DNA from 3 places in the Enterobacter sp. KBR-315C3_2022 genome. Region 3 is predicted to be linked to each of the others. Evidence: predicted binding sites of a transcription regulator. Region 3 holds the regulator's gene; each other region holds the start of a gene.
The links. The regulator CRP, encoded in region 3, controls carbon source genes, mostly activating them, when cyclic AMP is high. The targets are predictions, from matches to a motif close to ATGTGANNNNNNTCACAT.
Positions count from the first base shown of each region.

Region 1: a site for CRP is predicted at 8,309-8,326, ahead of cdd (cytidine deaminase). Genes of this name have one in related genera too.
Region 2: a site for CRP is predicted at 3,340-3,357, ahead of AB8804_RS07300 (glycine dehydrogenase). Genes of this name have one in related genera too.

Region 1 covers NZ_JBGKEB010000002.1:356,013-365,731, forward strand. Annotated here, with positions in the region: gene folE (GTP cyclohydrolase I FolE) at 1-155, shown strand, start outside; gene yeiB (DUF418 domain-containing protein YeiB) at 174-1,331, shown strand; gene galS (HTH-type transcriptional regulator GalS) at 1,487-2,509, shown strand; gene mglB (galactose/glucose ABC transporter substrate-binding protein MglB) at 2,805-3,803, shown strand; gene mglA (galactose/methyl galactoside ABC transporter ATP-binding protein MglA) at 3,883-5,403, shown strand; gene mglC (galactose/methyl galactoside ABC transporter permease MglC) at 5,419-6,429, shown strand; gene sanA (outer membrane permeability protein SanA) at 6,527-7,240, opposite strand; gene cdd (cytidine deaminase) at 7,367-8,251, opposite strand; gene AB8804_RS04460 (CidB/LrgB family autolysis modulator) at 8,380-9,075, opposite strand; gene AB8804_RS04465 (CidA/LrgA family protein) at 9,072-9,470, opposite strand; gene dusC (tRNA dihydrouridine(16) synthase DusC) at 9,649-9,719, shown strand, end outside.
Region 2 covers NZ_JBGKEB010000005.1:44,772-54,490, forward strand. Annotated here, with positions in the region: gene AB8804_RS07275 (amidohydrolase/deacetylase family metallohydrolase) at 1-728, opposite strand, end outside; gene AB8804_RS07280 (DUF4310 family protein) at 771-1,412, opposite strand; gene AB8804_RS07285 (DUF4311 domain-containing protein) at 1,426-2,202, opposite strand; gene AB8804_RS07290 (DUF4312 family protein) at 2,226-2,525, opposite strand; gene AB8804_RS07295 (SFCGS family glycine-rich protein) at 2,528-2,890, opposite strand; gene AB8804_RS07300 (glycine dehydrogenase) at 2,901-3,239, opposite strand; gene cybC (cytochrome b562) at 3,556-3,942, opposite strand; gene pmbA (metalloprotease PmbA) at 3,981-5,333, opposite strand; gene yjgA (ribosome biogenesis factor YjgA) at 5,429-5,980, shown strand; gene mpl (UDP-N-acetylmuramate:L-alanyl-gamma-D-glutamyl-meso-diaminopimelate ligase) at 6,075-7,451, opposite strand; gene fbp (class 1 fructose-bisphosphatase) at 7,631-8,629, shown strand; gene AB8804_RS07330 (methyl-accepting chemotaxis protein) at 8,674-9,719, opposite strand, start outside.
Region 3 covers NZ_JBGKEB010000020.1:44,640-54,358, forward strand. Annotated here, with positions in the region: gene pabA (aminodeoxychorismate synthase component 2) at 1-51, shown strand, start outside; gene AB8804_RS18345 (aspartate aminotransferase family protein) at 137-1,357, shown strand; gene AB8804_RS18350 (YccS/YhfK family putative transporter) at 1,373-3,460, opposite strand; gene crp (cAMP-activated global transcriptional regulator CRP) at 3,518-4,150, opposite strand; gene AB8804_RS18360 (OsmC family protein) at 4,460-4,864, shown strand; gene AB8804_RS18365 (phosphoribulokinase) at 4,948-5,817, opposite strand; gene AB8804_RS18370 (YheU family protein) at 5,848-6,066, opposite strand; gene AB8804_RS18375 (hydrolase) at 6,063-7,085, opposite strand; gene mdcA (malonate decarboxylase subunit alpha) at 7,314-8,969, shown strand; gene AB8804_RS18385 (triphosphoribosyl-dephospho-CoA synthase) at 8,969-9,719, shown strand, end outside.

The DNA of each region.
Region 1 (9,719 bases), on a different contig from region 3:
TGGCGGTCTCTATCGATGCGGTGCACTACTGCGTGAAGGCGCGCGGCGTGCGCGATGCAACCAGCGCCACCACCACCACCTCGCTGGGCGGCCTGTTTAAGTCGAGCCAGAATACCCGCCAGGAATTTCTGCGCGCGGTGCGTCACCACAACTAATCAGACAGGGCAGGGACCATGGAGCGAAACGTCACGCTCGATTTTGTTCGCGGCGTCGCCATTCTCGGTATCCTGCTGCTGAATATTAGCGCCTTTGGCTTGCCAAAGGCCGCCTACCTTAATCCCGCCTGGTATGGCGACATTACCCGCAGCGACGCCTGGACGTGGGCCATCCTCGATCTCTTCGCGCAGGTCAAATTCCTGACGCTGTTCGCGCTGCTGTTCGGCGCGGGCCTGCAGCTTTTGCTCAAGCGCGGCGCGCGCTGGATCCAGTCGCGCCTGACCCTGCTGGTCATCCTCGGCTTTATTCACGGCCTCTTTTTCTGGGACGGCGATATTCTGCTGGCCTACGGCCTGGTGGGGCTGATCTGCTGGCGTCTGATCCGCGATGCGCACAGCGTAAAAAGCCTGTTTAACACCGGCGTGATGCTGTACGTCATGGGGCTTGGCGTACTGCTGCTGCTCGGGCTGATCTCGGGCGAGGCGACAAACCGTTCGTGGGTTCCGGACGCTGCCAACCTCCAGTACGAACAGTTCTGGAAGCTGAAGGGCGGGACGGAGGCGATAAGCAACCGCGCGGATATGCTGGGCAATAATCTTCTGGCGCTCGGCGCGCAGTACGGCTGGCAGCTTGCGGGAATGATGCTGATGGGCGCATCGCTGATGCGCACCGGCTGGCTGAAGGGGGAATTTAGCCTGCGGCACTACCGTCGCGTCGGCGCGGGGCTGGTGCTGCTCGGCGTGCTGATAAACCTTCCGGCGGTGATAGCGCAATGGCATCTCCACTGGGACTATCGCTGGTGCGCGTTTCTACTTCAGGCCCCGCGCGAGCTGAGCGCGCCGTTTCAGACCATCGGCTACGCGGCGCTGATATACGGCTTCTGGCCCCGGCTGGCGCGCCTGCGCGCGGTGGCTGCCGTGGCCTGCGTTGGCCGGATGGCGTTGAGCAATTACATTTTACAAACGCTGATTTGCACCACGCTGTTCTATCAATTCGGCCTGTTTATGAAATTCGACCGGCTCGCGCTGCTGGCGTTTGTGATCCCGGTCTGGATTGTTAACGTGGTGTTTTCCGTTATCTGGCTGCGCTATTTCCGCCAGGGCCCGCTGGAGTGGGCGTGGCGGCAGTTAACCGCGCGTGCTGCGGGCGTTTCATTACGTAATACATCCAGATAACGATCTGGATCACAATCATTAACAAAACGGATGTAAGCGTTTTCATCCGTGTGAGCTTCTTCACGTAGTCCCCTTTCTCTCGCTGCCAGAATAGCCTCCTTGCTAAACACAGGGGGTGTCTGTGCGTTGCTGCAATCCATTTAAGGATGGTGAATATGATCACCATTCGTGACGTCGCCCGTCTGGCGGGCGTTTCCGTTGCTACCGTTTCTCGCGTGCTGAACAACAGCGCGCTCGTCAGCCCTGAAACCCGCGAAACCGTGATGAAAGCCGTTTCGCAGCTGGGCTATCGGCCCAACGCCAACGCGCAGGCGCTGGCCACGCAGGTGAGCGATACCATTGGCGTGGTGGTGATGGACGTTTCCGACGCCTTTTTCGGCGCGCTGGTCAAGGCGGTGGACGTGGTTGCCCAGCAGCACGGAAAGTACGTGCTGATCGGCAACAGCTACCACGAGGCTGAAAAAGAGCGTCATGCCATTGAGGTGCTGATTCGCCAGCGCTGTAACGCCCTGATCGTTCACTCCAAAGCCCTAAGCGACGAAGAGCTTTCCGGCTTTATGGAGCAGATCCCCGGCATGGTGCTGATCAACCGCATCGTGCCCGGCTACGCGCACCGCTGCGTGGGTCTGGACAACGTCAGCGGCGCGATGATGGCGACGCGGATGCTTATCAACAACGGGCATCAGCGCGTCGGCTATCTCGCTTCAAGCCACCGCATTGAGGACGATGAAATGCGCCGCGAGGGGTGGCAAACCGCCCTGAAAGAGCACGGCATCACGCCGCTTGAGAGCTGGACGGGCACCGGCTCGCCGGACATGCAGGGCGGCGAGGCGGCAATGGTTGAGCTGCTGGGCCGCAACCTGCAGCTGACGGCCGTTTTTGCCTACAACGACAGCATGGCGGCAGGGGCGCTCACCGCGCTAAAGGATAACGGCATTGCGGTGCCGCAGCATTTGTCGCTGATCGGTTTTGACGATATCCCCATTGCCCGCTACACCGACCCGCAGCTGACCACGGTGCGCTACCCGATTGCTTCGATGGCGAAACTGGCCACTGAGCTGGCGTTACAGGGGGCGGCGGGGCTGCGGGATCCTGGCGCAACGCACTGTTTTATGCCGACTTTAGTGCGTCGCCACTCGGTATCCATTCGGCAAACTGTGGTTCCGATCACTAACTGATTACACGGTGTGATGTAACCGTTTTCAATCTGTGAGTAAATTCACAGTATCTTAACAAGCCGCTGACTATGATGTCAGCGTTTTAGGAGCTGAAACGCTATGTAACGGTGATTATTCACTTTGACCATAGCAAACGTGCCGGAAACATCCAAAAAAACGCATTTCTGGAGCGTTACAGACCACGGAAGATAAGCATTTTATAAGTGAACTTCGGCGATCGGTAACGTTTCTTTAACATCTGCCCGCCGACCGTTATTCACCAGAACTACCCTGCATAAAAAAAACCGGAGATACCATGAATAAGAAGGTGTTGACTCTGTCTGCTGTTATGGCAAGCATGCTTTTTGGTGCCGCTGCGCACGCCGCGGATACCCGTATTGGTGTGACAATCTATAAATACGACGACAACTTTATGTCCGTCGTGCGTAAAGCCATTGAGAAAGATGCGAAAGCAGCGCCGGACGTACAGCTGCTGATGAATGACTCCCAGAACGACCAGTCCAAACAGAACGATCAGATTGACGTGCTGCTGGCAAAAGGCGTGAAAGCGCTGGCGATCAACCTGGTTGACCCGGCTGCAGCAGGCACGGTAATTGAAAAAGCGCGCGGCCAGAACGTGCCAATTGTCTTCTTCAACAAAGAACCTTCCCGCAAGGCGCTGGATAGCTACGATAAAGCGTACTACGTTGGCACCGACTCCAAAGAGTCCGGCATTATCCAGGGCGACCTGATTGCAAAACACTGGGCGGCGAACCCGAACTGGGATCTGAACAAAGACGGCCAGATTCAGTTTGTGCTGCTGAAGGGCGAGCCGGGCCACCCGGACGCTGAAGCGCGTACCACCTACGTGATCAAAGAGCTGAACGACAAGGGCCTGAAAACCCAGCAGCTGGCGCTCGATACCGCCATGTGGGACACCGCTCAGGCGAAAGATAAGATGGACGCATGGCTGTCCGGCCCGAACGCCAACAAAATCGAAGTGGTTATCGCCAACAACGATGCGATGGCAATGGGCGCGGTTGAAGCGCTGAAAGCGCACAACAAATCTTCCATTCCTGTGTTCGGCGTGGATGCGCTGCCGGAAGCGCTGGCGCTGGTGAAATCCGGCGCGATGGCCGGTACCGTGCTGAACGATGCCAACAACCAGGCGAAAGCGACCTTCGATCTGGCGAAAAACCTGGCCGACGGTAAAGGCGCCGCTGACGGCACCAGCTGGAAAATTGAAAACAAAATCGTTCGCGTACCGTACGTGGGCGTAGACCAGTCCAACCTGGCTGAGTTCATCGGTAAATAAGTTAGCCATAACGTCTCCACTGGGCGCAATTCGTTGCGCCCTTTTATAACGCGATATGCGAGGCCAACAAGGTATAATTATGGTCAGCACAACTACTCAGTCGTCCGGTGAATACTTGTTAGAAATGAGCGGTATCAACAAGTCTTTTCCCGGCGTTAAGGCGCTTGATAATGTTAATTTAAAGGTGCGTCCTCACTCCATTCACGCATTAATGGGGGAGAACGGTGCCGGTAAATCAACGTTATTAAAATGTCTTTTTGGGATCTATCAAAAAGATTCTGGCAGTATTCTTTTTCAGGGGAAAGAGATCGATTTCCATTCAGCGAAAGAAGCGCTGGAAAACGGTATCTCGATGGTTCACCAGGAGTTAAACCTGGTATTGCAACGCTCGGTTATGGACAATATGTGGCTGGGCCGTTACCCAACCAAGGGTGTCTTTGTCGATCAGGACAAAATGTACCGCGACACCAAAGCCATTTTTGACGAGCTGGATATTGATATCGATCCGCGCGCCCGCGTCGGAACATTATCCGTTTCCCAGATGCAGATGATAGAAATTGCGAAAGCGTTCTCCTATGATGCCAAAATCGTCATTATGGATGAGCCAACCTCGTCATTAACGGAAAAAGAGGTTAACCACCTTTTCACCATTATTCGCAAGCTGAAGGACCGCGGCTGCGGGATTGTTTATATCTCCCACAAGATGGAAGAGATTTTCCAGCTGTGCGATGAGATCACCATTCTGCGCGACGGCCAGTGGATTGCCACCCAGCCGCTGGAAGGGCTGGATATGGACAAGATCATCGCCATGATGGTCGGCCGCTCCCTGAACCAGCGCTTCCCGGACAAAGAAAACACCCCGGGCGAAGTAATTCTTGAGGTGCGCAACCTGACCTCGCTGCGCCAGCCGTCGATTCGCGACGTCTCCTTCGACCTGCACAAGGGCGAAATTTTGGGCATTGCCGGGCTGGTGGGCGCCAAGCGTACCGACATCGTTGAAACCCTGTTTGGCATTCGCGAGAAGTCCGGCGGCACGATTACGCTGCACGGCAAGAAAATTAATAACCACAACGCCAACGAAGCCATTAACCACGGTTTTGCGCTGGTGACGGAAGAGCGCCGCTCCACCGGGATTTATGCGTATCTGGATATTAACTTTAACTCGCTAATTTCGAATATTCGTAACTACAAGAGCAAAATCGGCCTGCTGGATAATTCCCGCATGAAGAGCGATACCCAGTGGGTAATTGACTCAATGCGCGTAAAAACGCCGGGCCACCGCACGCAGATTGGCTCTCTTTCCGGCGGTAATCAGCAGAAGGTGATTATTGGCCGCTGGCTATTAACCCAGCCGGAAATTCTGATGCTGGACGAGCCAACGCGCGGAATCGACGTAGGGGCAAAATTCGAAATTTACCAGCTGATTGCCGAGCTGGCGAAAAAGAATAAAGGGATCATTATTATCTCTTCCGAAATGCCGGAACTGTTAGGGATCACGGATCGTATTCTGGTAATGAGCAATGGTCTCGTTGCCGGTATTGTTGACACCAAAACGACAACGCAAAATGAAATTTTGCGTCTTGCGTCTTTGCACCTTTAAGATCAGGGGCTCCTCATGAGTGCGTTAAATAAAAAAAGCTTTCTCACTTATCTGAAAGAGGGCGGTATTTACGTCGTTCTTTTAGTTTTGCTGGCCATTATTATTTTCCAGGACCCTACGTTCTTAAGCCTGCTGAACCTGAGTAACATTCTGACCCAGTCCTCCGTGCGTATTATCATCGCGCTGGGCGTGGCGGGACTTATCGTTACCCAGGGGACGGACCTGTCGGCGGGGCGTCAGGTTGGCCTTGCGGCGGTTATCGCCGCCACGCTGCTGCAGTCGATGGAAAATGCCAACAAGGTGTTCCCGGAAATGGCCACCATGCCGATTTTCGTGGTAATCCTGATCGTGTGCGCCATTGGCGCGGTGATTGGCCTGATCAACGGCATCATCATCGCCTACCTGAACGTGACGCCGTTCATCACCACCCTCGGCACGATGATTATCGTTTACGGCATCAACTCCCTATACTACGACTTCGTGGGCGCGTCGCCGATTTCCGGCTTCGACAGCGGCTTCTCGACCTTTACCCAGGGCTTCGTGGCGCTCGGCAGCTTCCGCCTGTCGTACATTACGTTCTATGCGCTGATTGCGGTGGCCTTCGTCTGGGTGCTGTGGAACAAAACCCGCTTCGGCAAAAATATCTTCGCCATCGGTGGTAACCCGGAAGCGGCGAAAGTGTCCGGCGTTAACGTTGCGCTGAACCTGCTGATGATTTATGCCCTGTCCGGCGTGTTCTACGCGTTCGGCGGGATGCTGGAAGCGGGCCGCATCGGCTCGGCGACCAATAACCTTGGCTTTATGTACGAGCTGGACGCCATCGCGGCCTGCGTGGTGGGCGGCGTCTCCTTCAGCGGCGGCGTGGGCACCGTGATTGGCGTGGTGACGGGCGTTATCATTTTCACCGTTATCAACTACGGTCTGACCTATATCGGCGTGAACCCGTACTGGCAGTACATCATCAAGGGCGCGATTATCATCTTCGCGGTTGCCCTTGATTCACTGAAGTACGCGCGTAAGAAATAAGTTCTTGAGAATAAAAGGCTCGCTCACGTAGCGGGCCTTTTTTTTGTCCGGTGGCGCTGCGCTTGGCGGGCCCACAGCATCGTGACTGTAGGTCGGGTTAGCGTTTCTTCTGCAGTTCCAGCAGCTGCTCCGGCGTGACAGCCGGATAACCCTGCGCGTCTTCAGGCACCTCATGCATTGCCGGGATCGGCACCAGCGGGCCTAAGAAGCGCGGCTCGCGCTTGAAGAGATACAGATCGGCCAGCGCGCCAAAGCGGGCGCCAAACTCGCGCACGCGCACGCTGAGCATATCCTTCGGCGACGGCACGGCGTAGCACTGGGCCTGAATGCCCATGTGCAGGGCGATAAACAGCGCGCGCTCGCAGTGGAAGCGCTGGGTAATGATGATGAAATCGTTGGTGTCGAACACTTTGCGGGTGCGCACGATCGAGTCCAGCGTGCGGAAGCCAGCGTAGTCGAGCACGATGTCTGCCGGATCGACGCCGCCCGCAATCAGGTCCTTACGCATCGTTACCGGCTCGTTGTAGCTTTGCTGGGCATTATCGCCGCTCAGCAGCAGGTAATTGACCTTCCCGCTGTTATAGGCGTTCAGCGCGCCCTGAATACGGTAGCGGTAATACTGGTTAATCACGCCGGTGCGATAGTATTTGGCGGTGCCGAGCACCACGCCGACCTGGCGGTAGGGGAGATCCTGCAGCTCGTCGAAGATATACGGGGCCGTTTTCCAGCTCATCCAGCGGTCGAGGCCAAGCACGATCAACAGCAGTATGCCGATCAGGACAGACAGGCTGTAAAACACGCGCTTTAACATGGAGATGGCTCGTTCGTGGGTGAAAGTTCACTCAGGCTACTTTACCCGCCTGGTAAGCGCAAGAAACAGAGAATCAACTGAAGGGTTTTTCATCATACCGGCGGGCATTTCTGCCCGCCGGAGGGATTACGCGAGCAGAACGCGGTCAATTGTTGTGCAGCCCAGCGCTTTCAGCGTCGCGGCGGTCGCATCCCACTGGATCAGCGGCGCGTCGGCTTTTTCTGCCAGAATGGCGCGCTGAATGTCCGGGTAGTCATAGCCGTTCAGGCTCAGTAGGTTCAGGGCGCCCTGCAGCGGCGGCAGCGTTGGGTTAAACGCGGCGTTTTCGGCATAGCTGCCGGTAAAGATGCGCCCGTCGCGACACTGCAGCGCCACGCCGCTCGGCGATTTGCTGTACGGGGTATGGCTTTTGTTCGCGGCAGCGATAGCGGCTTCGCTCAGCGCGTCGCCGGACAGGGTGAAGCCGTGATCCTGCTCGTCCATCAGCAGCGTTTTGATCTCAAGATCTTTCGGGCCAAAGGCGTCGGGCAGATAATCGCCCAGCGTGCGCGGCTCGCGGCCCGGCAGGTTAACGCGCAGCTGCAGGCCGCTGTTCAGCTCGTTCATAAACTGGCGGCAGTGGCCGCAGGGGGTGTAATTCACGGTGATCGCGCTCAGGGATTTTTCCCCGCGCAGCCAGGCGTGGCTGATGGCGCTCTGCTCCGCGTGAACGGTTTGCTGCATGGTCGCACCGAGAAACTCCATGTTTCCGCCGAAGTACCAGGTTCCGCTTACGCCGCGGGCGATGGCGCCGACGTTGAAGTGGGAAAGATCGGCGCGCGCGCAGGCGGCGGCCAGCGGCAGCAGTGCGAAAGCCAGCGCGTCTTCGTCCAGTCCCGTTGCTTCTTTAAGCGTCGCGACCTGCCCGGCGGTCAGCAGGGCGGGGAAATGCGCATCCGCCAGAACCGGAGCCAGGGCTGATTGCAAATTCTCTGCAAGCTGTGCGAAAGCAGATTGAAAACGTGGGTGCATGGCGTTGCCTCATAAAGGTTAATGGATCGGTAGTGTACGGAGCCAGTGAGGCCTTATTTGTGATCTGCATCTCATAATGTATGCAACTTATGAAAACAAAATGAAATTTGCGCGACGCATCGCAAATTTTAGCCCACTACCGCCAAAATAATCGGGAAGACGAACGGGGCAATCAGCGAGGTGATAATCCCGCAGATCACCAGCGCCAGCGAGCTAAAAGCGCCTTCCTGATAGTCCACTTCGGCACAGCGCGCGGTGCCCAGCGCGTGCGAGGCGGTGCCCATGGCGAGCCCACGCGCCGCTTTCGTGTGGATTTTCATCACGTTGAGCAGGGTATGGCCAAACACCGCGCCGAGGATGCCGACGAAAATCACGCACATGGCACTGATGGCGGGGATACCGCCGATGCTGCCGCCTACCGCCATGGCGATGGGCGTGGTGACCGATTTAGGCAGGATGGAGGCGGCGATCTGCGGCGATGCGCCCATCAGCAGCGCCACCGTGGTGCCGGTGACCATCGCCACCAGGCTGCCCACGAAGCAGATGGTGATGATGGACTTCCAGCGGGCGCGGATCTGATGCAGCTGTTCATATAAAGGAAACGCCAGCGCCACGACGGCAGGTTGAAGCAGATCGTTGAGAATTTTGCTGCCAGCGAAGTAGCGTTCGTAGGGGATGCCCGTCAGCAGCAGGAAGGGGATAATCACCACCATCGCCACCAGCAGCGGGTTAAGCAGCGGCATTTTCAAACGTGCGGCAAGCCTGCGCGCCGCGAAGAATACCGCCAGGGTTAACGGCAGCGACCACCAGATATTAGCCATCATTGTTTGGTTCCTTTCTGCCCGACCACTTTACGTTCGCCGTGAACGATGTGCGAACTCCAGCTCACCACCAGGAAGACCACCAGCGTGCTGACCGCGCAGGAGACGACGATGGGCCCGAACTGCGCCATAAGCAAATCGTAGTATTGCATGACGCCAACGCCGATGGGCACGAACAGCAGCGCCATGTAGCGGATAAGCACGAAGCAGCCGGGGTTGACCCATTTCGCCGGGAGGATCTGCAGCGCCAGCAGCACGAAGAGGATCAGCATCCCGATGATGCTGCCGGGAATGGTGATAGGCAGCAGGGAGGCGACGAAAATCCCGGCGTAGAGACAGGCATAAATCAGTACGAATGCGCGCAGATATTGCCAGATGATATTCAGTGATTTGCTCATGGTGAAAGTCCTTGCTGAAACGCATTCATCATACAATTAAACCCTGAAATGTGCCACGGATCACATCATGAATTTTGAGCATACCAGACATTCCAAAACGGAACGTCGGGCATTTCCACAAATGGACAGGGCAAAGTTTACATGCAACTATAGCGCGTCTTTTTTTTCAGGTACTGATATGCGTGTTTTGCTGGCCCCTATGGAAGGCGTGCTCGACTCGCTCGTGCGCGAGCTGCTGACCGAGGTAAA
Region 2 (9,719 bases), on a different contig from region 3:
GTACCGTGGCCGACGTCCAGACGCACGCCGCGCTTCAGGGCGGAGGTGATGGAGGCGCGCAGCTCGCCGGACGGCGTCAGGATGCGGTTCGGCTTGCCGTTGTAGCAGTGGGTGATGATGTCGCCAGAGCTCAGCAGCTCGGCGATTTCGTCGAGGTTCGGCGGGTTGTTGCCGATGTGCACCATCAGCGGCAGGTCGCCGTTCTCTTTCTGAATGGCTTTCGCGCGCTCCAGCGGCGTGATGCCGTTTTCACCGACCACGCTGCTGCTCATGCGCGCCTTCAGGCCGACGATAAAATCAGGGTGGCGCTTCACCGCCTGCTTCACCGCGTCGGCGTCGATATTGGCCATGTTGGCCAGCTCGTTCTGGGCAATCAGCCCCACGCGGGAGATGTTCAGCAGCGCGTACACCTCCGTCGCGGCTTTGCGGGTCATCGCGTAGAAGTCGTCCACGTCGTCAGCGCCCGTGCTGCCCGCGTCCACCACGGTAGTGACGCCGGTGGCGATGCCGACGCTGTCCGGCTCGTCGTGGTAAATCGGGGAATTGGGGTAGCAGTGAACGTGGGAGTCGATCCAGCCTGCGCTGACGAACACGTCGCCGTTTAGCTCAACCGTTTTACGGGCGGGTGCGTTAATCTCGCCCAGCGCCGCGATTTTCCCGTCCTGAATGGCGATATCGGTCAGGGTATCGTCGGAGAGGCGCGCGCGGCGCAGGAGTAAATCAAACATGGGGTTCTCCTGGTAAGGCGGGCGCCGCAGCGCCCGCGGGTATTAAAGAGCGACCGGGAACAGCCAGCCTAACAGCATGGCACCGAGGATCGCGCCGCCGGTAATCGGCTTCTGCCAGATGTAGAACAGCAGCGCACCCAGCAGTGACCCCACGCCGATAGGAATGGAGGCGGTCATGGCGCTGAGGATGATCAACGGCCCGAGGAAGCGGCCGGAGGCGTTGCCCGCGCCCATCATCACGTCCGCGCCGTAGGTCGAGTTGCTCTGGTTGATGGTGAACTTACGCGCCAGGATGATGACGTAGCCAATCGCCAGGCCAATCACCAGGCCGGTAATCAGCGCGGCAATGAAGTTGGTCACCGGGAACATAATGCCCGCGCCGAGCAGCAGCGCCGGAACGCCGAGGCCCACGCCGGTCTGGATCGCGCCGCCGATATCCAGAATACCGACCAGCGATCCTTCGATGATGCGCGCGAACAGGAAGCTCGCGCCGAACGCCGCCACCGCGCCGTACACGCCGGTATCGATACCCGCTTTCAGCATCGCCACGAAGGCCACTTCGTTAAACGCGCCGATGCCGTAGAGGTAGTACATGTGCGTCCCGGCGAAGACGCCGGAGGAGAGCAGGCCAACGAAGATCGGGAACGACCAGTCGGCATACCAAAAACCTTTATTCTGTTCCATTTAGAGGCTCCTGTTATTTACCGCTGAGCGAGTTGTGGATCATGTCGAGCCAGTTCGGCACGGTCAGATGGAAGGATTCGATCATCTTCATGTCGAAGCCGCGGAAGAAGCCGCTCAGCACGAACAGCGCGACGATGGCCGCCATCATCACCTTGGTGACGTGGTTCCAGCCGCTCTCTTCCACGCCTTTACCGATCAGGATCCCCAGCACCAGGCCCGGTACGGCGTTGCCCATGATCAGCTGCGCCGCGCCGCCAAACACGGTGGCCCAGAAGCCGGATTTTTTGCCCGCGTCGATGGCCGCCAGCCAGAAGATCACCGGCATCACGGTGTTCACCAGCAGGTTTGCTGCGGGCACCAGCACCTTCACGGCGGTGACCTGAAGCGCGGCGGGCACGGAGGAGGCGGTCAGGTTCAGGAAGGTGACGACCAGCATGCCGATGATGCCGCAGGCAATCGCCATTTTGCGCGGATCGTGCAGCGTTTCGCCGACGTTGCGGTTCTTGATCATCAGCGCCGCGGCGCCCCAGTTCGGGATGATGCGGTGGTCAACGTCCTGGGTGAAGGCACCTGCGGCCACGGAAGAGGCCCAGGCGTTAAAGAAGAAGCCCAGCCCAAAGGAGAAGTGAGAAGCCGGATCCCCTTCGCAGGAGTTCAGTTCCCCCAACGTACGAAACGCGCCCATACCCTGTGTGGTAGGCGCATGAAACATGCGTGCAGCCCCGGCCCCAACGCCGACGCCAACCAGGCCGCCGATGATGAGCGATTTTATTAAAATTATCAGGAACATTATTCTGCCCTATGTAGTAAGAATCAGCGTTGCGTGACGAAATCCACCTGGTCGAGATTGATAGCGGTCACGTTGACGGTCACATCCAGCTCCACGCTGTAGGTGCGTCTTTCCCGGCGCAGAAAGAAGAACAAAAAGGCTTCTTTGCGCACCGCTTCTTGCGCCTGAACGACCTGCACATCCTGTGGCTCAATACGCAGTAAGATATGCGGTGAGGCTTTCATCACCGCGGCCTGAACGTGGTTGAGCGCGTCGGCAAAGGCGCGCGCTTTGGCGTCGCCCTTCCCCTTCACCCTCACCGTGGTTGTGAATTGTTCTTTCATGCTTACGCGCCGTGCTTCTTCTGCCACGCCTGCACCAGACGCTCGCCCAGCTCTTCTTTATCCATAAAACCGAAGCCCAGCACGTTGCAGCCTTCGTTGATGGCGGTGACGCCCTCGTCCACGGAACGCATGCCGTATTTAGCCTTGTAGCCATATTTGGTCTGCGCGGTGATGGCACCCGCGCCGCCGCTGCCGCAGAAGGAGATGCCGAAGGTGGCATTTTCCGCTTTCATCACGTCGCCCAGCTTCATGTCTGCCGCCACGCCCGGCACGACCACCGCGCGTCCACCTGCTTTCTCTACACCGGCAGCCACTTTCTGACCTTTGCCCAGGCGATCGCCAATCACGACTGTAATCTGTTCCATGTGTTGCTCCTTAAAGGTTGTCTTTCGCGACTTCAAAGTGAACGGAGAGCAGCCAGGCCTCTTCATCAGGAAGGTTGCCGAACTGCGCCACCACTTCGCGGGCGAGTTGCATTGAATCAGGTGAAATTTCGTCGAACAGGTCCGCTTCAACCTCCGGCAGCGGCTCGCCGGTCACGGACCGGTGCGCCATCGCGCGAACGTGAGAGGTGAGCATTTGTTCCTGTACCGCATTGGGAATGATGTTGTGCCCGGCGAGCAGGGTATAGACCTGCTGCAGCATGGTGGTAGCGAGCTGTTCTGTTTGCACCGCCTGTTCCCCAACGTCGTTCATTACCGCTCCGTTAATCACTGGTCTTACCCCGTTAATGGCTCTGGAATAAAACTAACGCCGGGGGCGCATTGTTTGTAGCGAGTTGTTTTCCACTTCAAAGTGGAAAGGCGAGCCGCACTAGTGATCTGTGCCACATAAATGCGCTGAATATGGATAAATCGCTGTATTTGCGTGATGAATATCACGCATTCAAGCGGAAAAACATTCGGGGCGTGGATGAAAACGTTCGGGCGTAATCGCGCAAAAATGTGATGGCGATAGGGTTTACTTATTACCGGGCAAAAAAAACGGGGGCCAATGGCCCCCGCTGGATGCGTGTCAGATGCGCGATCGGTTAGCGGTACTTTTTATGGTACGCATTGCGCGTGGCGACGAACTGATCGGCTGCCGCCTGGGCGTCCTTCACCTTGCCTTCGTTGGCGAGCTTCAGCGCGCCGTCGATCTGGCCCACCAGCACGTCAAAGCCGTGGCGGAAGTCCTTCATTTCAGGGCTGTCCGGCGCTTTGTTTTCCAGCTTCGGCGGGGTGGCTTTTTGCGCATCCAGCGCCGCTTCACGCATTTTGGTCAGTGCGTCCTTCATTTCCGCCGCATTGTCCGTTTTCTGCACCACCTTCAGGTTTTCGCTGAGGATGTCCATATTGTCTTCAAGATCGGCGGCAAACGCAGAAGAGCCAAGAACCAGCGTTGACGCGGCGACGATCGCTAACAGGTGTTTACGCATTGCTCACTTCCTTTTTTATTATTAACAAAACGCTATCGCTATTGACCCGCAATTTTCATTTCGGGCAGAAGTACAGAACCACACTGTATATTGCTGCGGGTTTCAATATCGTTACCGACCGTCACGATATTGCGCCACATGTCCTTCAGGTTTCCGGCGATGGTAATTTCGCTCACCGGATACTGGATTTCACCGTTCTCCACCCAGAAGCCCGCCGCGCCGCGCGAGTAGTCGCCGGTGATGCCGCTGACGCCCTGGCCCATCAGCTCAGTGACCACCAGGCCGGTGCCCATCTCTTTGAGCATCTGCTCAAAGTTCAGCCCCTGTCCGGCGATGCGCCAGTTGTGGATGCCGCCCGCGTGGCCGGTGCTTTTCAGCCCCAGCTTGCGCGCGGAGTAGTTGGTGAGCAGCCACTGGGTCAGCACGCCGTCTTTAATAATGTCGCGACGCTCGGTGCGAACGCCTTCGCTGTCGAACGGCGTGGAGGCCAGGCCTTTCAGCAGGTGCGGATGCTCTTCGATGGTCAGCCACTCCGGCAGGATCTGCTTGCCCAGCGAGTCGAGGAGGAAGGTGGATTTACGGTAAACCGAGCCGCCCGCGATGGCACCGACCAGGTGACCGAACAGGCCGGTCGCCACTTCGTTGGCAAAAATGACCGGGGCCTTCATGGTGGAGAGCTTGCGCGGAGAAAGGCGCGACAGCGTGCGCTCGGCGCACTCTTTGCCGACCCACTCCGGAGACTGCAAATCGCCCAGCGCGCGGCCAATGGTATAGGCGTAATCACGCTCCATATCGCCGTTCTCTTCCGCGATCACGCAGCTCGAAAGCGAGTGGCGCGTAGAGCAGTAGCCCTGCAGCATGCCGTGGCTGTTGCCGAAAACCTTGATGCCGTAGTGGCTGTTAAAGCTGCCGCCTTCGGTATTGGTGATGCGCTTGTCGGCCTGCAGGGAGGCCTGCTCGGCGCGCGCGGCCATTTCGATGGCTTCATCCGGGGTTACTTCCGCCGGATGGAAAAGATCGAGATCCGGGGCGTCGAAGGCCAGCAGATCTTTGTCCGCCACGCCCGCGTAAGGGTCGGGCGAGGTGTAGCGGGCGATATCCAGCGCGGCCTGCACCGTACGGGCAATCGCATCCGGGCTAAGATCGGTTGATGACGCGCTGCCTTTGCGGTTCTGGTGATAGACGGTAATCCCCAGCGCGCCGTCGCTGTTAAATTCGACGTTTTCCACTTCGCCATAGCGGGTGCTCACGCTGATGCCGGTGGTTTTGCTGACCGCCACCTCGGCGCCATCTGATTTGCCTGACGCGAGCGTCAGCGCGGTGGAGACGGCTTCTTCGAGGATCTTACGCTGCGCTTCAACTTGGGAGGTTACTTTCATCGCAAATGCCATACTGTAAGAGAGAGTTAACTGAAGTCTAACAGAGAACCGTTTTTCAGTGCGCGTCTTAACTGGTAACATTAGCCTCTTTTTTTAAGGAGCCTGACATGACTAAGCAGCCCGAAGACTGGCTCGACGACGTTCCCGGTGATGACATCGAAGACGAAGATGATGAGATCATCTGGGTCAGTAAAAGTGAAATTAAACGTGACGCCGAAGAGTTAAAACAGCTTGGCGCGGAAATGGTAGAACTGGGTAAAAACGCGCTGGATAAGATCCCGCTCGACCAGGATCTGCGTGATGCCATTGAGCTGGCACAGAAAATCAAAAAAGAAGGCCGTCGTCGCCAGCTTCAGCTTATCGGGAAAATGCTGCGTCAGCGCGACGTTGAACCGATCCGCCAGGCGCTGGACAAGCTGAAAAACCGCCACAACCAGCAGGTTGCGCTGTTCCACAAGCTGGAGCAAATTCGCGATCGTCTGATTGAGCAAGGTGATGACGCCGTGCCGGAAGTGCTGAACCTGTGGCCGGACGCCGACCGCCAGCAGCTGCGCTCTTTGATCCGCAACGCGAAGAAAGAGAAAGAAGGGAATAAGCCGCCGAAGTCCGCGCGCCTGATTTTCCAGTACCTGCGCGAGCTGTCTGAGAACGAAGAGTAATCTGTTCCCCTCACCCCGGCCCTCTCCCCGGAGGGGCGAGGGAGAAAACACGGAAAAGTAGGCCCGGTAAGCGCTAGCGCCACCGGGCTTTTTTTTACACGGCTGTCGCTGCCGCCTTCTTCGCCAGGCCGTCCAGCAGCTTCTGATGGATGCCACCAAACCCGCCGTTGCTCATCACTAGAATGTGATCGCCCGGCTGGGCGGCTTTCACCACCATATCCGCTAAAACATCCACGTCCGCGCTCCAGTGCGCAGGCTGAATGCAGGCGTCGGCCACTTCCGCCACCTGCCACGGAATATGCTGCGGCTGCAGCAGGAAGACCTCATCCGCACGCCCTAACGACGGCGCGAGATCGTCTTTGCAGATGCCCATCTTCATGGTGTTCGAGCGCGGCTCCAGCACGGCCAGGATCCGCGCCGTTCCGCCGACCTTACCGCGCAGCGCGGCCAGCGTCGCGAGGATCGCCGTCGGGTGGTGCGCGAAATCGTCATACACCGTCACGCCGTTGGCTTCACCGCGCAGCTCAAGGCGGCGGCGGGCGTTAATGAACGAGCCCAGCGCGCTGGCGGCGTCCGCAGGCAGAACCCCCACGTGACGCGCGGCGGCAATCGCCATCAGGCCGTTGTGCATGTTGTGCTCGCCTACCAGCGCCCACTTCACCTCACCCACTTTTTCACCGTCGAGCAGCACTTCCCACTCGGAGGCATCCGCATTCAGCTTTTTCGCCTGCCAGTGGCCCTGCTCGCCCACCAGCTCCTGCTCGCTCCAGCAGCCCATCGCCAGGGTCTGCTTCAGGTTGATGTCGTTTTCCGGGTAGATGATGCGTCCCTGCCCCGGCACGATACGCACCAGGTGGTGGAACTGCTTCTGAATGGCTTTCAGGTCGTCAAAGATGTCCGCGTGATCGAACTCAAGGTTGTTGAGGATCAGCGTGCGCGGGCAGTAGTGAACAAACTTGGAGCGCTTGTCGAAGAACGCGCAGTCGTATTCGTCCGCTTCGATCACGAAGAACGGGCTGTCGCCGAGGCGCGCAGAGACGTCGAAATTGCCCGGTACGCCGCCGATCACGAAGCCAGGCTTGTAGCCGCACGCTTCGAGGATCCAGGTCGCCATGCCGGCGGTGGTCGTTTTGCCGTGCGTACCGGCCACGGCCAGCACCCAGCGGTCGCGCAGCACAAAGTCATGCAGCCACTGCGGGCCGGACATGTACGGAATGTTGCGTTCCAGCACCGCCTCAACGCACGGATTACCGCGGGTCATGGCGTTGCCAATGATGACCAGGTCCGGCTGCGGATCCAGCTGGCCGGCATCGTATCCCTGAATCAGGGAGATCCCCTCTTTCTCAAGCAGCGTGCTCATTGGCGGATACACATTGGCGTCCGAACCTGTCACCTCGTGGCCCAAAGAGCGCGCCAGCAGTGCCAGTCCGCCCATAAACGTGCCACAAATCCCCAATATATGAATGCGCATACGTCACTATCCTTCTTTAATGTGGCGCACATTTTACTCACATGTCAGCGGGTGTGAAACGCATTTCAGGTAAATCCGTATTTTGCTGGCGCGATTCACCTCTGCGCTACTATTTGAATATTTGTTAAGATTGTTGGACATCAACCGCTTTACTCAACATAAGATGCAGGGAAAGTGTTATGAAAACGTTAGGTGAATTTATTGTCGAAAAGCAGCACGAGTTTTCTCATGCTACCGGCGAGCTCACTGCTTTGCTGTCGGCAATAAAGCTGGGCGCCAAGATCATCCACCGCGATATTAACAAGGCCGGGCTGGTCGATATCCTGGGTGCCAGCGGTGCCGAAAACGTGCAGGGCGAGGTTCAGCAGAAACTCGACCTGTTCGCCAATGAAAAACTGAAAGCTGCACTGCGCGCGCGCGACATCGTGGCGGGTATCGCCTCTGAGGAAGAAGACGAAATCGTCGTCTTCGAAGGGTGCGAGCACGCAAAATACGTCGTGCTGATGGATCCTCTGGATGGCTCGTCCAACATCGACGTTAACGTCTCCGTCGGGACTATTTTCTCTATCTACCGCCGCGTGACCCCGGTCGGCACGCCGGTGACGGAAGAAGACTTCCTCCAGCCGGGCAGCCAGCAGGTTGCCGCGGGCTACGTGGTTTACGGCTCGTCCACCATGCTGGTGTACACCACCGGCTGCGGCGTGCACGCCTTCACCTACGACCCGTCGCTGGGCGTCTTCTGCCTGAGCCAGGAGCGCATGCGCTTCCCGCAGAAAGGCAACACCTACTCCATCAACGAAGGCAACTACATCCGCTTCCCGAACGGCGTGAAGAAGTACATCAAGTTCTGCCAGGAAGAGGATAAGGCCACCCAGCGCCCGTACACCTCCCGCTACATCGGCTCGCTTGTCGCGGATTTCCACCGCAACCTGCTGAAGGGCGGCATCTATCTTTACCCTAGCACCGCCAGCCACCCGGAAGGCAAGCTGCGCCTGCTGTACGAGTGCAACCCGATGGCGTTCCTCGCCGAGCAGGCGGGCGGCAAAGCGAGCGACGGCAAGCAGCGCATTCTGGACATCGTGCCGGAAAGCCTGCACCAGCGCCGCTCGTTCTTCGTCGGCAATGATCACATGGTCGAAGACGTTGAGCGCATGATCCGCGAATATCCGGACGCGTAACGCCGTTCCTCAGGGGAGCCGCCCGGCTCCCCCGTTCTCTTCTTTCAGGCGGTTTGCGCCGTCAGCTTAAACGAAGCCATGGCCTCCATCAGCTCGCGCGACTGCGCTTCCAGCGAGCGCGTTGCCGCGGAAGATTGCTGCACCAGCGCCGCGTTTTGCTGGGCGGTTTCGTCCATCTGATTGACCGCGATGTTCACCTGCTCAATGCCGCGGCTCTGCTCCTGCGAGGCGGTGGCAATTTCGCGCATCAGCTTCGTCATGCGCAGCACTTCGGTGGCAATTTCATCCATCGTCTCGCCCGCCTGCTGGGCCAGCTCGCTGCCCTCGGTCACGTGGGTTTGCGAATCGCTAATCAGCGCGCGGATCTCTTTTGCCGCATCGGCGCTGCGGCTGGCGAGATTACGCACTTCGCCCGCAACGACGGCAAAGCCGCGCCCCTGCTCGCCCGCGCGCGCCGCTTCGACGGAGGCGTTCAGCGCCAGAATGTTGGTCTGGAAGGCGATCCCGTCAATCACGCTCAGGATGTCGGCGATGCGCGCCGAGCTGCCGGAGATATCGCGCATCTTCTCAATCACGTAGCAGACCATTTCGCTGCCGTGGTCGGCGGTGTCGGAGACCGACTTCGCCAGCTTGTGCGCCTGCTCGGCGTTGTCCGCGTTGAGCTTCACCGTGGCGGTGATCTCCTCCATGCTGGCCGCCGTCTGCTCAAGCGAGGTGGCGGTGGATTCGGTTCTCTGAGCCAGATGCTGATTCCCCGCCGTCAGCTCGCGGCTGCCGGTATCGATCTGCGAGCTGGCGTCGCGAACGCGCAGAACCGACCCCATCAGCGACTGGCGCATCTCCTCTATCGCCGCGTTCAGGCGGTTAAACTCCTGGCTTGCCGGGGCGTTGAGCGCCTGGGTCAAATCCCCGGCGGCCACCTGCTCCAGCTGCGAAATGGAGGCCGACAGCGGCTTAAGCAGCATATGGCGCAGCGCCAGCCAGGCCAGCACGATGATGCCCGCCGTGAGCAGCGCCGCCACCACGATGAGGATCAGCACCCGGGTTTTACTCGACTGCACGGCGCTCACTTCCGCCCTGCCGCGCGCCT
Region 3 (9,719 bases):
ATTCTCAGCGAGCAGGGGCACCAGCTGCTGGCGAATTTCCTCAATCGCTGAATATCTATTGCCTTGTTGTGATTTTTTATGCATATTTTTGATTATATTTTCACAATCTCTGTGACATAAAATGGATGGGCATGACATGGCAACTGAACAATCCGCAATTACCCGCGCAACATTCGACGAAGTGATCCTGCCGGTTTATGCACCGGCCGAGTTTATCCCGGTGAAGGGAAAAGGCAGCCGCGTGTGGGATCAGCAGGGCAAAGAGTATGTGGATTTCGCGGGCGGCATTGCGGTGACGGCGCTGGGCCATTGCCATCCTGCGCTGGTGGAGGCGCTGAAAACCCAGGGCGAAACCCTGTGGCACACCAGCAACGTCTTTACCAACGAACCTGCGCTGCGCCTGGGGCGCAAGATCATCGAGGCCACCTTCGCCGAGCGCGTGCTGTTTATGAACTCCGGCACCGAGGCCAACGAAACCGCCTTCAAGCTGGCGCGTTACTACGCCTCTACCCGCCACAGCCCCTACAAAACCAAGATTATCGCCTTCCATAACGCCTTCCACGGCCGCTCGCTGTTCACCGTGTCCGTTGGCGGCCAGCCGAAATATTCCGACGGCTTTGGCCCGAAACCGGCCGACATCATCCACGTGCCGTTTAACGATCTGCACGCGGTGAAGGCGGTGATGGACGATCACACCTGCGCGGTCGTGATCGAGCCGATTCAGGGCGAAGGCGGCGTGACGGCAGCCACGCCGGAGTTCCTCAAAGGGCTGCGCGCGCTGTGCGACGAGCACAAGGCGCTGCTGGTGTTTGACGAGGTGCAGTGCGGCATGGGGCGTACCGGCGATCTCTTCGCCTATATGCACTACGGCGTGACGCCGGACATTCTGACCAGCGCCAAGGCGCTCGGCGGCGGGTTCCCGGTGAGCGCGGTGCTCACCACTCAGGAGATTGCCTCCGCGTTTCACGTCGGTTCCCACGGCTCCACCTACGGCGGTAATCCGCTGGCCTGCGCCGTGGCGGGCGCGGCGTTCGATATCATCAACACGCCGGAGGTGCTGAGCGGCGTAAGCGCGAAGCGCGAGCAGTTTGTGAAGCACCTTCAGCAGATTGACGCGCAGTACGACGTGTTCAGCGAGATCCGCGGGATGGGGCTGCTGATCGGCGCCGAGCTGAAGCCGCAGTACAAGGGCCGCGCGCGCGACTTCCTGCACGCCGCCGCCCAGGAAGGGGTGATGGTGCTCAACGCCGGGCCGGACGTGATGCGCTTCGCGCCGTCGCTGGTGGTGGAAGAGAAGGATATTGAAGACGGGTTAGTTCGGTTTGCCGCAGCGGTCGGGAAAATCGTTCGGGGATAATCTCACGCGACACGCTCAATACGGCGTGCGTTTCAGAATGCGCGTTAACCAAATCCCGTGATGCGGGCGCTGGCGCCATGCCACCGACGAAATGGTGTGCATGGTGTTTAAATGCCCGAGCACGCGCTGTAAATGCTGCTCGAGGGTGCTCATCGGCCCGTGGGTGAGCGTCTCCGGCGCTTCCAGAATGTTCGAATCCCCCGACTCGCCCGGCGCGTCATACTCCAGCCGCTGCTGACAGCGCTGCAGGGCGATTTCACACGACTGCAAATAGCGCTGCGCCAGATCCGGCGTCAGCATCGTGTGCTCGCGCGCCAGCGTGGTCATGGCGTTGATATGCTCAACGATAAACTGGCTGTGCGTCACCCACAGCTTCATATCCGCCAGATAATGCGAATTAAAGCCCGGCTCCAGCATCGCCTGGTTAAGGGAGTTAAACAGGGCGTTGTGCGCCTGGTTGACCCGCATGCGCTGATACGCCAGCGGCGAAGGCTGCGGATCGTTGCTCAGGATTAAGCGGATGGCCTCCTGGTCGGCTTCGAGCGCGTCGTGGGCGTTCTGGCGCAGCAGCCCGCTCTGCCACTGCGGCCACAGCCAGACCATGCCGCCGAAGGCGATCAGGCAGCCAATCAGCGTATCAACCAGCCTGGCGACGATAAACTGTTCGCCGTTGAGCGTGAGCAATTGCAGGGTATATACCGCGGTCACCGTAAAGCCGACCATCGCCCAGCCGTAGTTTTTACGGATAATCAGGTAGCTCACCAGCGTCACCACCAGCATTCCCGCCAGCGTATACCCTTCCGGCACGTGGAAGTGCAGCGTCACGCCCGCAATAATTAGCCCCGCCATCGTGCCGCCCGCCCGGTGCAGAATGCGCACGCGCGTCGCTCCGTAGCCGTTTTGGGTAACAAACAGCACGGTCATGAGGATCCAGTACGGCTTCGGCAGGTGCAGCGCCATGCCCATCAGGCTGGCGATGCTCAGCATCACGCTGATGCGCGCGGCGTTGCGCAGGGCGGCGGACTTGAGCGACAGATAGCTTTTCAGGGCAGGCAGCAGCGGCAGGCGCTTCTGCTTGTCGGCCATCAGGTCGCGCGGATAGAGCGGGCGATGCGTGCGCAGAACGCGGGCGATGCGGCTGAAGTGCCATGCCGCGAACTGGCCAACCGGGTTATCGGGGTGCTGGCGGGCAATTTTCTCCAGCGCGCCGAGCTGTTTTTCCATGCTGAAGCGCGTGGGAAAGCGGTGATACAAAATGTCGTCGGCCAGCACGCGCAGGCGCGCCGAAACCGTCTGCGCGTTCCAGCGGATCACCGCTTCCGCGTGGCTGCGCTCGACCAGCTTCTGCACCTCCTGCGGATGGTGCAGGCTGACGGAGATGTGCTCCTGCAGGTCCAGCCCCACCTGGAAGATGCGCAGCAGCCGCTTGTACTCGTGGTTTTTATTGGCGGCGAGCATGTGCAGCTGCTGGTAGCACTGGCTGATGAGATCCACCACCTTCTGCTGGCGGGTCAGCAGCGGCGGCAGGGATTTTTCCGGGTCGGTATGCTGCGTGAGCAGGGTGTATTTGGCTTCGCAGTAGTCGGCCAGCTGCACGTAGAGCAGGCTCAGGGATTCGCGCAGCGGCTGTTCCCGCCACAGCCAGAACCAAAACCAGTTGAACACGCCGTACCACAGCGTGCCGAGGGCGTAGATCAGCAGCGGCTCCCACACCGGCATATTGCCCGCAAGGCTCAGGGTGAAGATGGCGGCGATCAGCGAGGCGGGCAGCAGGCGCGCGTGCAGGGAACTGATTTCCGCGGTGACGCCGAGCGTCATCGCCAGCACGGTTAAAATCAGCGGCAGCGGAATATCGCGCGCCAGCAGCAGCTGAACGGCGAGGCTACAGCCAGCAAACAGGCAGCCGCCAATTATAAGTCGTTTGAAAAAGCGCTTGTGCGGCGTGTCCAGCCCGGCAATGTTGCAGCAGGCGGGCACCAGGGAAAACAGCAGCCCCTGCTGGAGATGTCCAAGAATGAGGCCAACGGCCACGGGCAGGCACAACACCAGCGTTTGTCGCAGTGCGTAGTTAACTTCCGGGTGATAGATCAGCCTGCGCCACATGGGGAATAGAGACAAAAACGGCGTGACACCCTGCGGTGGCACGCCGTTTGACCGGAATTAACGGGTTCCGTAAACCACAATGGTTTTACCGTGCGCAGAGATCAGGTTCTGATCTTCCAGCATTTTCAGGATGCGGCCCACCGTTTCGCGGGAGCAACCGACGATCTGACCAATCTCCTGACGGGTAATTTTAATTTGCATGCCGTCAGGGTGGGTCATCGCGTCCGGCTGTTTCGCCAGGTTCAGCAGGGTCTGCGCGATACGGCCGGTAACGTCCAGGAAGGCGAGGTTACCCACTTTCTCCGACGTAACCTGCAGACGGCGCGCCATCTGGGAAGAAAGACGCATCAGGATGTCCGGGTTAACCTGGATCAGCTGACGGAACTTCTTGTAAGAAATTTCAGCCACTTCACATGCTGTCTTTGCACGAACCCAGGCGCTACGTTCCTGGCCTTCTTCAAACAGGCCCAGTTCACCGATGAAATCGCCCTGGTTCAGATAAGAAAGGATCATCTCTTTCCCTTCTTCATCTTTGATCAGCACTGCCACCGAGCCTTTAACGATGTAATACAACGTTTCCGCTTTTTCACCCTGGTGAATCAGCGTGCTCTTCGATGGGTACTTATGAATGTGGCAATGAGACAAGAACCATTCGAGAGTTGGGTCTGTTTGCGGTTTGCCAAGCACCATGCGCTGTTATCCTCTGTTATAAGCTGTCTCCAGAGCCATACGTTGCATCCTGACTCTGGGTTTGCAATCGAATTCTTACCCATACCTGGGAAGTCGGCCGTCTAATGTGTCGCAGCCAGTAAAGTTTGATGTCCTCTGCATACATGTGTAACGTCAATGTATTACTGTAGCATCCCGAGTGTTTTAGCATAGCTTTTGCCGCGTGTCTCCTGGTGTCTCGCTTCAGCATGATGCAGGTCGCCTTCCGTTGCGAGAAATGTAACGCACGCGTAATCTGTCACCAAAAATGCAACGTTGGAGTTAATCATTATGCAAGCGCGTGTGAAATGGGTTGAAGGGTTAACCTTCCTGGGCGAGTCCGCTTCCGGCCACCAGATTTTGATGGACGGCAACTCCGGCGATAAAGCGCCAAGCCCGATGGAGATGGTGCTGATGGCGGCAGGCGGATGCAGCGCGATTGACGTGGTGTCTATCCTGCAGAAAGGCCGTCAGGACGTGACCAACTGCGAGGTTAAGCTGACGTCGGAGCGTCGTGAAGAGGCGCCGCGGCTGTTCACGCACATCAACCTGCACTTTATCGTCACCGGTAAAGAGCTAAAAGATGCGGCGGTATCGCGGGCAGTAGACCTTTCTGCGGAGAAATACTGTTCAGTGGCGCTCATGCTGGAGAAAGCGGTGAATATTACCCATTCGTATGAAGTGATCGCGGCGTGATTTTTTGGCGGGTGGCGCTTCGCTGACCCGCCCTACAAAAGCACGACCGTAGGCTCGGTAAGCGCAGCGCCACCGGGCAACAACTACGCGATCTGCTTCCCTTCCATCAGCCGCTGTACCAGCGGCGTCATGATTAACTCCATCGCCAGCCCCATTTTCCCGCCCGGCACCACCAACGTATTCATGTGGGAAATGAAAGAGCCCTGCAGCATCGCCAGCAGCCACGGATAATCAATCCCTTCCAGATTGCGGAAATGAATCACCACAAAGCTTTCGTCCAGCGAGGGGATGCTTTTCGCCGCGAACGGGTTGGAGGTGTCCACCGTCGGCACGCGCTGGAAGTTGATGTGGGTGCGCGAGAACTGCGGCGTCAGGTAGTTAATGTAATCTTCCATGGAGCGCACCACGGAGTCCATCACCGCCTCGCGCGAATGCCCGCGCTCGCTGATGTCGCGGGTGAGCTTCTGGATCCACTCCAGGTTGACGATAGGCACCACGCCGACCAGCAGGTCAACGTGGCGCGCCACGTCGTGCTGCGGGGTGACCACGCCGCCGTGCAGCCCTTCGTAAAACAGCACGTCGGTTGGCTCCGGCAGCGGCTGCCAGGGGGTGAAGGTGCCCGGAACCTGGTTCCAGGGCACGGCTTCGTCATAGGTGTGCAGGTACTTGCGCGACTGCCCTCTGCCGGTCTGGCCGTATTCGATAAAGGTCTGCTCCAGCAGGCCGAAGTCGTTCGCGTCCGGGCCGAAATAGCTGATGTGCTTGCCCATGTCGCGCGCCTTGCGGATCGCCATGTCCATTTCGGGGCGCGTGTAGCGGTGAAAGCTGTCGCCCTCAACCTCTGCCGCCCGCAGGTTTAGCTGGGCGAAGATCTTGCGAAAGGCGAGGCTGGTGGTGGTGGTGCCCGCACCACTCGAACCCGTTACGGCAATAACCGGATGTCTGGCAGACATAGCAACTCCCTGACTGGAAAGGTGTAAAGATCAGCCGTGAAACGCGTTGCGGGGCATGATATTGACCGTTTCATGCAGTTCTGACCACACCAGCACCACGTCGCCGCTTTTCAGCTGGCGCTTCACATCGTCGACCTTTTGTTCAAGCGAACGCTCCTGTTCACCATAATCGGTGCCTTCGCGTAATACAAAGCTTTCAATCAGATTATCGAGCGTTTCGGGAGACAGATCCTGCCAGGGAATAATCATTTAGCACCTTCCAGATAAGTCGTGAGCCAGTCGGGGATGCGCGTCTCCAGCCACATTTTCGGACGGCGCAGCGTGCCGCCGACGAAGCCGACGTGCCCGCCGTACTCGGTGAGCTGGTACTGCACGTTCGCCGGTAAATGCTCGGGAGCCGGAATCGAGTGATGATCCATGAACGGATCGTCCTTCGCGTGGACGATCAGCGTCGGTTTAGTGATCTGGTTCAGCAGCGGCATCGCGCTGCACTGGCGGTAGTAGTCAATCGCGTCGGCGAAGCCGTGGATCTTCGAGGTAATCAGATCGTCGAACTCGCGCAGGCGTTTTACCCGCTTGAGCTGCTGCAGGCTGACGGGCAGCGTATCCGGATAGGCCTTGAGCTTGCGCGCGGCGTTGGCCTTCAGCAGGTTGAGCAGGTAGCGCTGGTAGACCCGGGAAAAGCCTTTTTCCATATGGTAGCTGCACTGCTCGAGCATAAACGGCGCGGAGACGATGACGGCGGCATCCAGCGGAACCGCGTCTTTTTCTTTCGCCAGCAGGCAGGCCAGCATGTTTCCGCCGAGCGAGTAGCCGACCGCCGCCGTCGGCACGCTGCCGAAGCTGTTCCGCAGCCACGTTAAAAACCACGTGCCGTCTTCGGTTTCACCCGAATGGTAGATGCGCTTCTGGCGGTTCGGCTCGCCGCTGCATCCGCGGAAGTGCATCACCACGCCGAGCCAGCCGCGCGCCTTCGCCGCCTGGATTAAGCCGTGCGCGTACGGACTGTGCAGGCTGCCCTCCAGACCGTGAAACACCACCAGCCGCGGCTTGTGGCGGGCCTGCTCGGGATCTTCGCTCCAGGCGAGGTCCACGAAGTCGCCGTCCGGCAAATCCAGGCGCTGCCAGTGCGGCGTGAACTGAAGCCTGCGGCGGATCAGACGCGGCAGCATGGTTTGCAGGTGCGGGTTTGCCGCGCCGCGCATGGGCACGAACTCGGCGCTCTCTTCGCCTGCGATCTCGAAGTCGGACGGGATTATTTGGGTCATAACGGCGATGTTAATTGTTGTCAGTTATTTACGATACCTTCCGAATTGTACCCCGATTAGCCTGGTTTTCCGCAACATGAACTGATCCCGATCACAAATCTTTACCGTGATTATTACTCTCAGGCTAATGAATCCGCTCTACGCTTAATTGATGCCTTTCTCACCAGCGCGCACACTTTACTCAACGTTAAGCAAATCAGAATGATGTGCTGAATCAGGAGGTTAATAATGTTATCTGGGCAAACACCTACCCGGCAGTGGAACACTCGACGCACCGAGAAAGCGCGTCGTCTGGCCTCCGTGCCGGTGCAGGGCAAGGTACTGCCAACGGGCGATCTGGTCGCCATGCTGGAAAAACTGATCGCACCGGGCGACAAGGTTGTGCTGGAAGGCAACAACCAGAAGCAGGCGGATTTCCTTTCCCGCTCGCTTGCTGAAGTGAACCCGCAAATCGTCCACGACCTGCATATGATCATGCCAAGCGTGGGCCGCAGCGAGCATCTGGATATCTTCGAGAAGGGCATCGCCCGCAAGCTGGACTTCTCCTTCTCCGGCACGCAGAGCCTGCGTATCTCGCAGCTTCTGGAAGATGGCCAGCTCGAAATCGGCGCGATCCACACCTACATCGAACTTTACTCCCGCCTGTACGTCGACCTCTCGCCGAACGTGGCGCTGATTGCCGGCTTTAAGGCCGACCGCAAAGGTAACCTCTACACCGGCGCGAGCACCGAAGATACGCCAGCGCTGGTGGAAGCCGCCGCGTTCCACGACGGGATCGTCATCGCACAGGTGAACGAGCTGGTGGACGACGAGTGCGACCTGCCGCGCGTCGACATTCCGGGCTCGTGGATTGACTACGTGGTGGTGGCCGACAAGCCGTTCTTCATCGAACCGCTGTTTACCCGCGACCCGCGCCTGATCAAGCAGGAACATATCCTGATGGCGATGATGGCGATTAAGGGCATCTACGCGGAGCACCAGGTGCAGTCCCTGAACCACGGGATTGGCTTTAACACCGCGGCGATTGAGCTGCTGCTGCCGACCTACGGTGAACAGCTCGGCCTGAAGGGCAAAATCTGTAAGCACTGGACCCTGAACCCGCACCCAACGCTAATCCCGGCGATTGAAAGCGGCTGGGTCGAAAGCGTGCACTGCTTCGGCGGCGAGCTGGGGATGGAAGAGTACATCCGCGCCCGTCCTGACGTCTTCTTTACCGGTGCCGACGGCTCCATGCGCTCCAACCGCGCCTTCTGCCAGCTGGCAGGCCAGTACGCGGTGGATATGTTCATTGGTTCAACGCTCCAGGTGGACGGCTACGCCAACTCCTCAACCGTGACCCGCGGCCGTCTTTCCGGCTTCGGCGGCGCGCCAAACATGGGCCACGATCCGCACGGTCGTCGCCACGCCACACCGGCCTGGCTGAACATGATCACCGAGCCCGATCCGATGCAGCGCGGTAAAAAGCTGGTCGTGCAGATGGTCGAAACCTTCCAGGCGGGCGTGAAGCCAACCTTCGTGGAAAAACTCGATGCGGTGGACGTGGCAAAAGCTTCCGGCATGCCGCTGGCACCGGTCATGATCTACGGCGATGACGTCACCCACGTGCTGACGGAAGAGGGGATTGCCTACCTCTACCGCGCCAAAGACATGGAAGAGCGCCGCGCCATGGTAGCTGCCGTGGCCGGCATCACCGATATCGGCCTCGGCGTTGACGCCAAACGCGTGGCGGAACTGCGCCAGAGCGGCAAGGTGGTCTACCCGGAAGATATGGGCATTCGCCGCACCGACGCCACCCGCTCGCTGCTGGCGGCGGGCAGCGTGTCTGACCTCGTTGAGTGGTCCGGCGGCCTGTACAACCCACCTGCGAAATTCCGGAGCTGGTAATGAAACTTCTGCCCCAGATCCAGGTTGAAGGCGGTGCCGAATGGCTGGCGCGAACCGCCACGCAGTGTCTGATTGACGAAGCGCGACTGAGCCCGAAACCCGGTCTGGTGGACAGCCGGGGGAGCGGCGCGCACCACGATTTATCGCTCGCGCTGATGGAGCGCTCCGCGCACAGCCTGACCCCTACGTTTCAGGCGCTGGCGCAGCAGAGCTGGCAGCGTCCGGCGGATATTGCCCTCAGGCAAACCGTGGGCCGCCTTGGCCGCGAAGGTGAACGGCAGATGATGGCCGCCACCGAGGGGGTCAACACCCACCGCGGCGCAATTTGGGCGCTGGGGCTGCTGGTGAGTGCGGTCGCCATGCTGGGCGGGGACGCGTCTGCACGGGCCGTCGCGAACGCCGCCGCCCGGCTGGCAACCCTGCCGGACGACGCAGCGCCGAAAGTGTTCAGCAAAGGGCTGCGCGCCACGCACCGCTACCGCGTGCCGGGCGCGAGAGAAGAGGCTCAGCAGGCGTTTCCTCACGTGATGCAGCGCGCGCTGCCGCAGCTTCGCCTCAGCCGCCTGAACGGCAGCAGCGAAGCGCAGGCCCGTCTCGACGCGCTGATGGCGATCATGACCACGCTCACCGACACCTGCGTGCTGTCGCGCGCCGGAATGGAGGGGCTGGACGCCATGCAGGACGGCGCCCGTGCCGTGCTGAACGCCGGAGGATGTGCCACGCCCGCGGGCCAGCTGGCGCTGGCGAAGT